Regions from separate parts of the Vibrio nomapromontoriensis genome, predicted to be linked through region 2. Evidence: predicted binding sites of a transcription regulator. Region 2 holds the regulator's gene; the other holds the start of a gene.
The links. Region 2 encodes PurR, which represses purine synthesis genes. Its sites were predicted from a motif close to TNANGNAAACGTTTNCNTNA; they were not measured.

Region 1: glyA (serine hydroxymethyltransferase) is a predicted target of PurR. The motif match lies at 1,863-1,882, and genes of this name have one in related genera.

The regions. Positions count from the first base shown of each region.
Region 1 covers NZ_JAKJSS010000006.1:366,518-373,737, reverse strand. Annotated here, with positions in the region: gene L4D05_RS01765 (hypothetical protein) at 133-462, shown strand; gene glyA (serine hydroxymethyltransferase) at 557-1,807, opposite strand; gene L4D05_RS01755 (YitT family protein) at 2,156-2,755, shown strand; gene treC (alpha,alpha-phosphotrehalase) at 2,850-4,535, opposite strand; gene treB (PTS trehalose transporter subunit IIBC) at 4,596-6,020, opposite strand; gene treR (trehalose operon repressor TreR) at 6,257-7,201, opposite strand.
Region 2 covers NZ_JAKJSS010000020.1:18,062-25,281, forward strand. Annotated here, with positions in the region: gene L4D05_RS21650 (TVP38/TMEM64 family protein) at 1-576, opposite strand, end outside; gene L4D05_RS21655 (TfoX/Sxy family DNA transformation protein) at 695-1,285, opposite strand; cyclic di-GMP riboswitch class I at 1,396-1,479, opposite strand; gene purR (HTH-type transcriptional repressor PurR) at 1,655-2,662, opposite strand; gene torD (molecular chaperone TorD) at 2,993-3,640, opposite strand; gene torR (two-component system response regulator TorR) at 3,943-4,653, shown strand; gene L4D05_RS21675 (Ig-like domain-containing protein) at 4,980-7,220, shown strand, end outside.

The DNA of each region.
Region 1 (7,220 bases), on a different contig from region 2:
AAAAACACGGATGTGCGTTGCACTATCCGTGTTTTTTTTAAGAAAAATGACCACCATGACAATCTCGTACTCGCATTTTCTTCATTTTTAGGTAGGCTTATAGAAAAACATCAGCCATTCAAGGATGTACGCATGAAATTGCTTAAAATAGGTTTACCCATCATAGCCGCAACACTCATTGCGGGTTGTGCTCAAAACTCACAACAAGACAATTACTTAGAGGCTTCATTCGAGTTATGTAATACCGAAGTGAACCTTTACTCAGTCAGCGATGATGGTCGTGTTCGAGTAGTATGTAAAGATGGCGCGAAGTTCTCAATGAACAGTGAAAAAACGCTGGAAATTATGCGAGATATCAACATTGATTACTGTAACGGTGAAGGCTTAGGGCAATTTAACGAAAGCCGTAAGTACTACTCCTTCAAGTGTAAATCTGGCACGTTACTTAATATTAATAAGTAAATTTACATTAATCGCTAACCATCACGCACAAAAAAACGAGCTAATAAGCTCGTTTTTTTTCAATGCCTGTTATAGCAGAGCTCTTTTAGCTCACTTACGCGTAAACTGGCAGACGCTTACAAATGTCCAGAACCTTCGCTTTTGTCGCAGCAATCACCGCTTCGTCGCCAAGATTGTCAAGCACATCTGACATCCAATTCGCCAACTCTTTCGCATCAGCTTCAGAGAAACCACGACGTGTAATCGCTGGCGTACCAATACGGATACCAGAGGTTACAAATGGGCTACGTGGGTCATTCGGTACTGAGTTTTTGTTAACGGTAATGTTAGCAGAACCCAAAGCCGCATCGGCTTCTTTACCTGTGATATCTTTATCAATCAGGTCAACAAGGAATAAATGGTTCTCTGTTGAGTTAGATACAATCTTGTAACCACGCTCTTGGAATTGTGCGACCATCGCTTTAGCATTATCAACAACACGTTGTTGGTAGGCTTTAAATTCAGGCTCCATTGCTTCTTTAAACGCTACCGCTTTACCCGCGATAACATGCATCAGAGGACCACCCTGACCACCAGGGAAAACTGCTGAGTTCAGTTTCTTGTACATGTCTTCGCCAGCGTTTGAAAGAATCAAACCACCACGTGGGCCTGCAAGCGTTTTATGCGTTGTTGTTGTAACAACGTGAGCATGTGGTACCGGTGTTGGGTAAACACCAGCGGCGATAAGGCCAGCAACGTGTGCCATATCAACAAAGAAGTACGCGCCAACTTTGTCTGCAATTTCACGCATACGTGCCCAATCAACGATTTGAGAGTAAGCAGAGAAGCCACCGATGATCATTTTTGGTTTGTGCTCAACAGCCAACTGTTCCATTTCGTCGTAGTTGATTTGACCCGCTTCATCAATACCGTAAGGAATGACATTGTAGTGTTTACCAGAGAAGTTCACTGGAGAACCGTGAGTCAAGTGACCACCGTGCGCTAGGCTCATACCTAAAACAGTATCTCCTGGATTCAGAAGCGCCATATAAACGGCACTGTTCGCTTGAGAGCCAGAGTGTGGCTGAACGTTTGCATATTCACAGCCGAAAAGCTCACATGCACGGTTGATTGCCAATGTTTCCGCTTTATCTACATACTCACAACCACCGTAGTAACGCTTACCAGGATAGCCTTCTGCGTACTTATTGGTTAATTGAGTACCTTGCGCTTCCATCACGCGAGGGCTGGTGTAGTTTTCCGAAGCAATAAGCTCAATGTGCTCTTCTTGGCGAAGAGTTTCTTCTTGAATGGCTGCAAATAGTTCCGCATCGTAATCAGCGATGTTCATATCACGCTTTAGCATCTGTATCTCCTGACTCAGATTGTACTGAAAGTTTCAAAAAAACCACACAATGACCAAAAGCAAACGTTTTCGTCACCACGTTTGATGAATCGCATAATACATAATTTGATCTAGGTCATAAAGGAAAAAATGGATCTTTTTCATGCAGTTTCTTCATAGTGAACGTTAGATTGCATCATGTACGGCAAGAAAATAACCCCATCTACAACCTAAAGTGTCAATAAATCCTTTTACAGTGTGTAAAAATTGAATTACATAGGTTTACCGTAAATTTCTCCTCCTAGCTATCGAAAAGATCATCTTTTTAATACTATTGCCGCCAATTACTATAGGAAGATTTTTAACTTGATGGAAAAACACTCACGCAAAGAAGACTGGATAGCCATTTTAACCGGCACTTTCGTAGTGGCCCAAGGTATATTCTTCCTGCAATCGGCTCAATTGCTGACTGGCGGGACCACAGGTCTTGCGTTATTACTTAGCCAGTTTCTACCGGTTTCATTCGGTATGCTCTATTTTGCCGCCAATACGCCATTCTACTTATTAGCCTGGCGACGCTTTGGGAAACGCTTTGCGATGAGCAGTGCTATTTCCGGTGCGCTCGTGTCCATTTTTGCCGATAACATGCATCATGTCGTGTCTGTCGACCATGTGAATACCGTCTACTGTGCCATCGCAGGTGGGTTACTCATGGGGCTGGGCATGTTGATCTTATTCCGTCATCGCTCCAGTCTTGGTGGCTTTAATGTACTGTGTTTGTTCATTCAAGAGCGTTTTGGCATCTCTGTTGGTAAAACTCAACTTGCCATCGACTGTACTATTTTGTTGGCCTCTTGTTTTTTCGTAGCGCCACCAATTATTTTGGTTTCTATTATCGGTGCTGTGGTACTCAACATTGTCTTAGCGATGAATCACAAACCGACCCGGTATGTGGTCACCTACGGGTAAAAATGAAAACGCCCCTCCATTTGAAGGGGCGTTTTTTATCTGATGACATCTCGCGAATTTCGCCAAAATGGCCCATGGCATAACAGTTTCATGGCTACTTTTTCAATAAAATCGCCACTGTCTGATACGGTTTTAAGGTTATCTCTGCTTCGAGCACAATAAGCGCCTCTGAGTGCGAATAATTCCCCACTACCACCTTGCCGCTTTGAGAAACATATTGTTCCGGCAGCGTGATGGTTGTCTCTTGGGCATAATAATTGTGCAAACAAAGTAAGCGACTGTCTTGGTTCTCTCTCACGTAACCATGAACTTGTGCATGCTTTGGATACAGATCGACATAACTACCATCAGTGATGACTTTGAGCTGTTTACGCAGCGCAATCAAATCCTTATAAAAATAAAAAATTGACTGTTCATCTGCTATAGCGGCTGCCGCGTTAATCTCTGCGTAGTTGTCTGATACACCAATCCAAGACTCACCGGTGGTAAAACCAGCTTGAGCGCTCTCATCCCACTGCATCGGCGTACGAGAGTTGTCTCGTGATTTTTGTTGCAAGATGGACATGATTTCATCGTGACTGTACTGCCCAGCTTGTTGCATCACGCGATACATCGTTAGGGTTTCCACATCTCTATACTGCGATAACTCGCTAAAACCTGGGTTAGTCATACCGATTTCTTCACCTTGATAAATATAAGGGGTTCCCTGCATCAGATGAATCGAAGCTGCGAGCATTTTTGCCGACTCATTCCGATAGAGCGTGTCATCACCAAGACGGCTTACCACCCGAGGTTGGTCATGGTTACACCAAAATAGCGCTCCCCAACCACAACCATTGAGCCCCGTTTGCCAGTGATTAAAGATTCGCTTTAATTCGATGAAATCGAAAGGAGCAAGACTCCACTTTTCTCCATTCGGATAATCGACTTTAAGGTGGTGAAAGTTAAACACCATTGACAGCTCTTTGCCATCTTGCGCGCTGTATTGCTGACAATGCTCTAGGGTTGTCGAAGACATTTCACCCACCGTCACAGAGCCATATTTTTGGAATACCGCTTCACTAATTTCCTGCAGATACTCATGTACTCGTGGGCCATCGGTATAAAAGCGTCGCCCATCACCCTCATCATCGTCCAAAAAGGTTTGTTGCTTAGAAATAAGATTAATGACATCGAGGCGAAAACCATCCACGCCTTTTTTCGCCCAGAACTCAATAACTTGTTTTACTTCTTCCCGTACTGCCGGGTTCTCCCAGTTTAAATCCGCTTGTTCTTGCGCAAACAAGTGAAGAAAGTACTCATCGGTTTTCTCATCAAGCTTCCAAGCAGAACCACCAAACTTAGACTGCCAGTTATTAGGTAGCGAACCATCTTGGTTTGGTTTCCAAATGTAGTAGTCTCGATACGGGCTGTTTTTGTCTCCTAAAGCAGATTGAAACCATTGATGCTCGGTAGAGGTATGATTAACCACAATATCCATTACTAAACGGATACCGCGTTGATGCGCTTGTGCCAGCAGTTCATCAAAGTCTGCCATGCTACCGAAGTCAGGATTGATCGCGTAATAGTCAGAAATATCATAACCATTATCGACCATTGGTGACGCATAAATCGGCGTCAGCCAGATGGCGTCGACCCCCAAGTTCTGCAAATAATCGAGTTTAGAGGTGATCCCCTTAATATCTCCGATACCTTTGCTACCACTATCACAAAAACTTTTCGGATAAATTTGATAGATTGTGGCGGTTTTCCACCATTGTTGCTGAGCCTGTAAACCCATCACCGTCTCACTTACACTTTAAAAAGGAAAAATAGGCTCGCAGATACGAGCCTTGAAATGTTATGCCTTTGCGAGTTCAAGCTCGCCTTTAGACTGGGCTCTCTTATACATAAATAACGTAAGCATGATAGGAATCACGATAGCCACCAGCATAGCCACGAGATAAATGGTCCAATATTGAGGCTGGATGGATAAGATACCCGGTAAGCCACCCACACCGATCCCATTTGCCATCACACCAGCGCTGCCACAAATCGCCGCAGCCGCAGCACTGCCAATCATGGCGCTAAGCATTGGGAACTTGTACTTCAAGTTGATACCATACATAGCAGGCTCGGTGACCCCTAAATAAGCTGAAATAGCGGCTGGAACTGAAATATCTCTCTCACCTTCTCGCTTACTAATAATGATGATGCCAACAACAGCCGACGCTTGTGCGATATTCGACAACGCAATCAATGGCCAGATTGGGGTACCACCCAACTCTTGCATCAACTGAAGGTCAACAGCATTGGTGGTGTGGTGAATCCCTGTGATAACCAAAGGGGCATAGAAAAAGCCAAAGACAATGGCACCCAGTACCGCAAAATCCCCAGTCATCGCCGCTTGAGCTGCAAAGGCTACGCCATCGCCAAGTACTCGACCAAAAGGACCGATCAAAGCGTGGGCGAGCACAACTGACAAGATAATGGATACAAAAGGTACGACGACCAAGTAGAGGTAACTCGGTACGATACGCTTTAAATGCGTCTCAATGAACGCTAACGCCACGCCCGCTAACATCGCTGGGATCACTTGCGCTTGATACCCAACTTTCTCGATAACAAATAGTCCAAAGTCCCAGACTTCAGGTACCTGTTTACCAATAAGGTAAGCATTCATCAGTTGTGGTGACACCAAGGTTACCCCTAAGGTAATCCCCAAAATCGGCGTACCACCTAATTTTTTAACGGTAGACCAACAAACACCAACGGGTAAGAAAAAGAATATGGCTTCACCAATTAACCATAAGAAAGAGTGTACCGTGGCCCAAAACTGGCTAATTTCCGTTAACGTTTGACCATCAAACATTCGAATATCGCCAATAACATTACGAAAACCCAGAATTAAACCACCGGTGATTATCGCAGGTAAAAGCGGAACAAAAATCTCAGCAAGGTGAGAAATACCGCGCTCTACAATGTTCATGTTACTTCGTGCAGCGACTTTAGCTTCATCTTTTGAAGACTCACTTTTACCCGTCATGGCAATAAGGAGTTTATAAACCTCATCGACTTCAGTACCTATCACGACCTGAAATTGACCAGCATTAGTAAAGCACCCTTTTACTAATTTAAGCGCTTCTAAGGCACGCTTATCGGCTTTGTCCGTATCGTTTAATACAAAACGAAGACGAGTTAGACAGTGACTGACACTGGCAATATTCTCTTGCCCCCCGACACCGTCAATGATGGCAGCAACATCTTGTTTGGCTATATGGCTCATCGTATGCAGACCTTTTCTGATAATTGAGATGAATCTCCGCTCACCTCTAATGAATTATAGTATCTTCACCTCAATGATGGGAACATTCCCAATAAAGAGTAGGGACAGTGTGCCACCAGAAAGCACCTTACAGAATGGGAACATTCCCATTAATTGAGCATGATCACACTCTTTGGTTAAATTTACAGCGTTTGTTGTTAATAATGAGAAAAATCAACGAGAGGAAGTCGCTGACGTCAAACAGCTTCTTGAGTGAGGTGCTGAATTGATTCTCCCTGTTCTAGCTGACTGATCAACAAGTGAGCCGCTTTACTGCCAGCTTGTTGGTAACCCGGGTCAATACTATAAACTTTGGGGAAAAGAAATGAGAGAAGCTCATTGCCACCAATACCAGTTACCACAACATCTTCACGCCCTAGTTCCTGCAAGCGTTTCACCGCGCCAAGTGCTAACGTGTCACTGGCACAAACCAGCGCTTGCAACTGAGTACTAATAACTTTATCTACTAAATGGTAAGCACTGTCATGGTGAAGCGCCCCGGTCTGGTAGCAAAGCGCAATACCCTGCTCTTCACACCACTCCTGATAAGCCGTTAAACGTGCTAACCCTGTGGTTTTATCTGTAGGATCGACGCCAATAAAAGCCAAATTCGTTAAACCATCTGTCGCCAACTTACTGAGTACAGATCGAATGAGCCCTTGGTTGTCATAATTAATCGACGATACTTTATCAGTGTCCATCGCGATCACGACCGCTTTCGATTGCCAACGGCTCACCTCTTCTACATCCAGAGAAGTGAATCCAAAAACAATGACACCATCGACATTACGCTTACGTAACACGGTCAGGTGCTCATTGGTTTTTTGTGGATCGAACTGACTTTCCATGATCACGACATCGTAGCCCGCCGCATACAGCACGTTGAGCATGCCACTCACCGCTTTGTTTTCTGACGGGGAGTCCAAACGAGAAATAATGACGCCAATAACCTTGGGGTTGCCACCGCTTCGCATTGACTGGGCAGATTTAGACGGTACATAACCATGCTCGGCAATAATCGCCTCGACTTTCAGCCTCGTATCAGGCTTCACTTTAGGATCCTTGGTGAGCACCCTAGAAACCGTCGATTTCCCAACACCAGAGAGTTTAGCAATGTCCAAAATAGTGAGTTTCTTGCTCATATTACCTTCAATCTTTGAC
Region 2 (7,220 bases):
GCCAGACAAACTATCAATATTCGCAAGTTGTGTACCTGCGTTCAAATACACTGCGGTGCCTGGTAGCATGCCAAGTTGGCTGACGAAGTAGTATTTTGAGACACGAATAGGCGTTAAACCCATGAGTAGGTTGATTAAGAAGAACGGAAAGACAGGAATGAGTCGCAAAGAAAAAAGGTAGAAAGCCCCATCTTTTTCGACACCATCATTAATTGTAGTGAGCTTTGCACCAAACTGACGCTGAACCCAGTCTCGCAGTAGAAACCGGCTACTAAGGAAGGCTAGGGTAGCACCAATGGTACTCGCAAAGGAGACCAGTAAAAGGCTGGTCCAAAATCCAAATAATGCAGCGCCTAATAGCGTCACAACTGCAGCGCCAGGAACTGAAAATGCTGTAATTGCTATGTAGAGAAAGAAATAGGTGAGTGCAGCCGTGACAAAATTGGCGTCAATGTAACTGGCGAGCTCAGCTTGTTGTACTTTGGCGTTTTCTAATGTTAAATACTGACCGAATTGCGACCCCAAGAATAGGATAAGAGCAACGAAGCCCAACCCTAACAGTAACTTTTTACTCATGACTTACTCCATGTAGACAATGCATCTTTAAGTATAAGACAGGAGCAGGGTAAATTTACTTTCAAAGACTTATAAAAAAAATCAGCCTTAAGCTGATTTTTTTATAAGTATATCAATACTAGTTGATGTGGTTAGCGAGTTCATCTCGTTTCGCTTGTGGGATAACGGACCAATGTGTACCGTTAATCGCCCCTTCTAATGCCCATAGTAACTCTAGGCCGACACTGGATGAATGTGTTTTCTGAATCGCTTTGAATGCTTCTACAGAGCCATGCTCTTGTAATGAGTTAACTGACTCGATGCCCGCTTTTTTAAGCATACGCTCTGTGGCAAGGCGAAGATTCGGCAGATCTTTTAATCGGTTAGGTTTAGTATCGGATTGTTTTACTTTTTCGTCTTTGGCAAAATCCAAGGCTGCGCGAGCGTATGACAATATAACGTCAGTGTCGTCCCAACAATCTTCTGGAAGTGCAAAGTATTTAGTAACAACAGGGAATCCACGTTTTTTATACACGTAAGGCGTATAGCCTAATTGCTTAAAAGACGCGACTGTTTTGGGGTTAGTTCGGATATGTAATTTGTTGTTCACTGCTAATGCAAACATTGTTTCGTCAACAAAGATCCCAAATCCACCGAACATGGAGCGAGATTTTACTTTTCCTAGTTGAGCGAACAATTGCATTGAATTTTTTAATACTGGATTGTCCATGCTTATCTTTTCTCGGTGTTATTGATTGTGTCACCAAAATCAGGTCCGAGAGTATAGCAAACAGGTGTCAGTTTCTTGTTAGGTCAATAACAGGATTTGACACCTTTGCCATCGGTAACCCCGCTACCTACCAAATGTGGTTTAGGCCGGAGGCTTTGCGTCCCACCTTTTCAGATGGTTTGCCCTGTGCGTGACTCAAATAGCATAAAGAAAAAAACCATTAATATGCATGGGTTATTAGTTGAAGTGTGATATTGCTTCAAAAATTAGAGGGGTATTTGTGCTTGTGAAGTAGCACAAAGTAACAATACAGATTGAAATTTATTGGAAGAAGATCAAAAAAAAGCGCTCAATAGAGCGCCTTTGTCATTATTTTGTCATGTCTTTGACAGAGCTTCGTTCAATTATCTCTGGGTGCATCTCGAATATGCGTTTGTCATGACCTTTATCTTTGATTCGTTCGAGTAGAATCTCAAATGCATTCTTACCAACACGACGTTTTGGTTGGTGAACGGTGGTCAATGGTGGTGAAAAGTACTCAGCCAGCTCGATATTGTCGTAGCCGATTACAGATATATCACCAGGGACGTTTAATCCAAGCTGTTGTAAGCGACTCATTAGGCCTAACGCCATGGTATCGTTAAAACAAAAAACGGCGCTTGGTCGGTCTTCCATAGCGGCAATGCGATTGGCGGCGATGACGGCAGTATCGCATTCGAAGTTACCTTCAAAAATACGGTCTTCTTTCATCGTTAAGCCTGCTTCTGTTAAAGCGCGTTGATAACCGACAATGCGTTCTTGGCAAACAGCTTTTTCTAAATGACCACTTAAGCAGGCGATGTCTGTATGCCCTTTCTCAATAAGGTATTTTGTCGCTAAGTAGCCACCTTCTTCCGAGTTATCGATGATCTTGTCTGCTTGCGAACTTTCTGGGCCCCAGTCCATAATGACTTTAGGGATATCAGAGTGACGGTCAAGCATCGTGAGAAGCTCTTCAGTTAGGTCTGAGCACATGACTAAAATGCCATCAACACGCTTCTCTGCCAACATGCGAATGTAGTCGCGTTGCTTTTCATACACGCCACCTGTATTACACAGTATCAAGGTATAACCTTGTCGATAGCAATAACTCTCAACACCGTCAATCACCTCAGAGAAAAACAGGTTAGTGGATTGAGTCACCAGCATACCAATGGTCTTCGTAGAGTTGCACTTTAAGCTTCTTGCGACAGCACTTGGCGCGTAATTGAGCTCTTCGACTGCAGCATTAACTTTTTCTTGTGTGGCCTCGGCAACAAAACGCGTTTTGTTGATGACGTGAGATACGGTGGTAGTAGAAACGCCAGCTAGGCGGGCGACGTCTTTAATTGTTGCCATAGCTTTATCCTGTTAGTAACGGCTTTTGTGTTTTTAATTGCATAAAAGCCGTTGCGATCATGAAGCATTATTTATGAAAAATAAGCGCTTTGTTGTAACGAATGCGTACCGGACACAAATACACTTTGTGAAATGGCGGTTTCCAATCAGTACATTTAAGTGGAAACCACATCGTACTAAAGCCTGGCTTTCGCATTTTAAACGGCGAATTGTAGTCTTAGTGGCAGACCCTAGCAATGTCTGAACCGACAATTTTGTCTATAAAAGCCAAATTTATATTTGGCTTACTGATTATTGTCGCGTTAGGGACTGGGCGCTTAACTACTTTACCTACTCTACGCGTAAGTATGTAAGGTCAAGCTGACAGAATGCAACGAGTAGTTGTGCAACAGCTGCATAAAAACCGAATTCATCAAATTCTTTACATCGACGATCAAATTGAGGTAACCACGTCATGAGGTGTTGTTCAATAAAGTCAGCTTGTTCAAGTAAAGCGTTATTGATGTGCGCATCAGATTCCAGTTCATTGGAACGAATGATGAGGTTGCCAAGAAAGTCTAACTCAATCGCTAAGTGATCTGCCGGCTCATTTAGGTTATCTGACACGCCAATATTGTGCTGTTTGAGGAGCGCCGCCATATCGTGTGCTGGGGTGTCATTTAGTAAGCCTGACTTGCCTATATACATTGATGCGTATGGGAGTGCGCCATGCTTATCGGTTTTCAAGAACAAATCGCAAAAGTCAGCAGAGAGCTCCAGTTGAGCATCTTCGCGTGTTTGTAAACGATTGAGTGCGTCGATAAAATTGGCGATAGAAGCGCTTAATGACGCATTCTCCCCCAACCCAGCGAGGAAAGCGCGGATTTCAACACTGTGATACTTCTCTAGCTCTTCTTTTGTTAGTTCTTTGGCAAATAAGCTGGATAGCCACCAATAAATTTCTGCACGTTGTTCGTTAAATGCTTTGATTTCTTGCATTTTATCTTCTCCAAAAGTCTTACTATCATTTTAGCCAATAAAAATGAACAGCAGTAAGGCAATTAGTGAAAAAATATAGGAATTTGTGAAGATAAATGAATGTGATGATGGAGAGTTCGAATGAACGAGGTGCCATTTAGTTATTAAGCTATTTAGTATGGTTGCATATGTTGAGGAGGAATAGTTCTTGTCTTGAATCAAAAAAAACACGACTTTCGACAAATTGCCTTAATGTCGGCTAGAATTGTGACTAATTATGAATAGAATGGCCTTGGTCATAACAAATTTAAGAAACGGTGCATATGAGTTATCACGTATTAGTAGTTGAAGATGATGTCGTTACACGTAGCAAATTGTCTGGTTACTTTGAGAGTGAAGGCTATTTGGTGAGCGAAGCAGAAAGTGGTGAAGAGATGCGCCAAGTACTGCAATCATCCAGTGTCGATCTTGTTATGCTCGATATTAATTTGCCAGGTGAAGATGGGCTCATGCTAACTCGAGAGCTACGCAGCCAATCTGACATAGGCATTATATTGGTGACCGGACGTACCGATAGTATTGACAAGATTGTTGGTTTGGAGATGGGGGCAGATGACTACGTCACTAAACCGTTCGAGTTAAGAGAGTTATTGGTACGCGTTAAAAACTTACTGTGGCGAATTTCTCAAGCAAGAAAGCCACCTCAAGAGCCGCAAAGTGCAGAGAGTGAACATGTTGTCCATTTTGGTGAGTGGTTGTTTGATAAGCAGCGACGCTCTTTAACCTGTAATGGCGAGCCAGTAAAACTGACAAAAGCAGAATATGAACTCTTGGTTGCCTTGTCTACGTACCCCAATCAGGTGTTAAGCCGAGAGCGCATCCTTAATATGATCAGTCATCGTGTTGATGCCCCTAATGATCGCACCATTGATGTGTTGATTCGCCGTATGCGTACGAAAATGGAAATGGATCCAAAGAATCCGCAGATTTTCATTACCGTTCACGGTGAAGGTTATATGTTCGCTGGTGATTAGACGCTGCAGCTGATTAAGCGCTACAGATGCGCTGACTTATCAAGTATTCCTTATGTAGGCCCGGACGTTGTATTTCGTCCGGGCTTTTTAATGCGAGTAATCTAGATAAATGATGAAATTGATATGCAACACAAGTATTACTTTTGTTAAGTGACTCGTAATCAGGTTCTGGAATGCCTACAGATTCATTTACTCGCTCGTGAGTGCGCTAGCTTGAATAGGCTGTTATGAAAAATTTAGTCGCCCAGGTTGGGTATTAAAAGAGAAAAACTAACGATTAACAGCGATTTATCATAGTTAAGTTCATTTAATACAAGGACAAGTAAATGGATAGGACGAACCCGATAGCCCAAAATAAATTACTGTCTCCAAAGGCAGCGTTGAATCACTACACTGCAACTTCATTATCGCTACTTGTTTTATTTTCGCCCACCGCATTTGCTTATCAGTGTGACAACTTACCGGTATGGAATGCAGAGACAGCGTATAACGGCGGTGCTGAGGTAAAATTCCAATCGAATGCTTATCAAGCGAACTGGTGGAGCCAAAATGCAAAGCCAAGCGAAAAATCGGGTAGCTTCCAAGAATGGACACTGCTCGGGGCGTGTGACGCGAGTGGAGGAAACCAATTACCGACGCTATCAATTCTTTCCCCTGTAGAAGGTGCCAATATAGCGTCTGGTAATACGATTACGTTTCAGGCCGATGCAAGCGATGTTGATGATGCGATTGCCACTGTCGCTTTTGTTATCAATGGCCAAGATGTAGCAACAGTCACGTCACCGCCTTATAGCGTAGATTGGCTTGCCACGGTGGGCAGCTACACCCTTGACGTTATTGCCACGGATGAGCGCGGTGCACAAACCACGCAGTCGAGATTGTTTTCAGTATCGGTGACAGAGAATCAACCGCCATCCATCACCTTATCGGCAGACTCGCTATCAGTGTCGGTTGATCAGCCAGTGACACTCTCAGCGGCCGCAGATGATGTTGATGGTAGCGTAACCAGTGTTCGTTATGTCGTGGATGGCGTTACGCTCAGCACATTAACCACACCACCATGGACAACGACTTGGACGCCGGCGGCTGTGGGTCAGTTTGCGATACAAGCTATTGCTACTGATGATGGAGGGCTCAGTACTCAGTCACAACTTATTGATATTAATGTTTCGAGTGCTGCATCTGGCGGGCAATGTACGACACTGCCGAGTTATGTGGCGGGCAGTCAATACTCGAGCAATGAGAAAGTCAAAAATATTGATGAAGTTTTCCAGTGTAAAGTAGCAGGTTGGTGCTCATCTAGCTCTGCATGGGCGTATGAACCTGGAGTAGGTCAGTATTGGCAGGATGCGTGGGATAGTTTAGGCAGTTGCGGAGCATCTCCCGTCGTCAGTATCTTGTCACCGTCGGCTGGACAAACGGTATTGCTTGGTAGTGATGTCACGATTGAAGCGGATGCAACAGATAGCGACGGTACGGTGGTCTCTGTAGAGGCCAGTGTGGATGGCACGTCGTTAGGTGCGCTGACGCAAGCACCTTATACCTGGTTGTGGAATGTGAACACGTTGACGTCAGCGACAATCAGCATTGTTGCAACGGATGATCAGCAGCGTGAAACTCAGGCTTCAACAACCGTTAATGTTACCGACCAAGTGCTAACCAGCGAAATCATACAACCTACGTCTGGTAGCATTGTCCCGTTAGATAAACCTGTATATGTGGCGGTGTCGGCTCAATCCCTGCAAAGTGATATTGCTAAAGCCGAGCTCTATGTCAACGGACAGTTAGTGGCAACAGATAGCGCAGCACCTTATGAGTTTTCATGGCAGCCAGCAGCAATTGGAGGCTATCAGTTAACGGCATCGGTATCCGATACTCAAGGTAATCAGGTGGTATCGAATAGTGTCTCAGTTGAAGCAAAATCCATCGTGTTGCCTAAGCACAAACTGATAGGCTATTGGCATAACTTTGTTAATGGCTCAGGTTGTCCAATGCCATTGAGTGAAATGTCAAAAGACTGGGACATTATCGATATTGCCTTTGCTGATAACGATCGTAACAGTAATGGCACCGTACATTTTAACCTTTATAACGGTGATATCCATTCAAGCTGTCTACCGATTGATCCGTTGCAATTTAAGCAAGATATCGCATCACTTCAATCAGAGGGCAAAGTCTTCGTATTGTCTCTTGGCGGTGCAGAAGGCACCATCACTTTGAATACTGCTGCTGACGAAGCTGCTTTTGTCAGTAGTTTAACGGCGATTATTCAAGAATGGGGTTTTGATGGTTTAGATATCGATCTAGAAAGTGGTTCTAATCTCGTGCACGGAAGTCAAATTCAAGCTCGACTACCAACGGCATTACGACAAATTCAACAAAATATGGGCCGAGACATGTATCTCACTATGGCGCCGGAGCATCCTTATGTACAAGGGGGAATGGTCGCATATTCAGGTATATGGGGCGCGTATATCCCGGTCATCGATCAGGTAAGGGATATGCTGAATTTACTCCACGTTCAACTGTATAACAACGGTGGCCTTGCCAACCCTTACACAACGGGA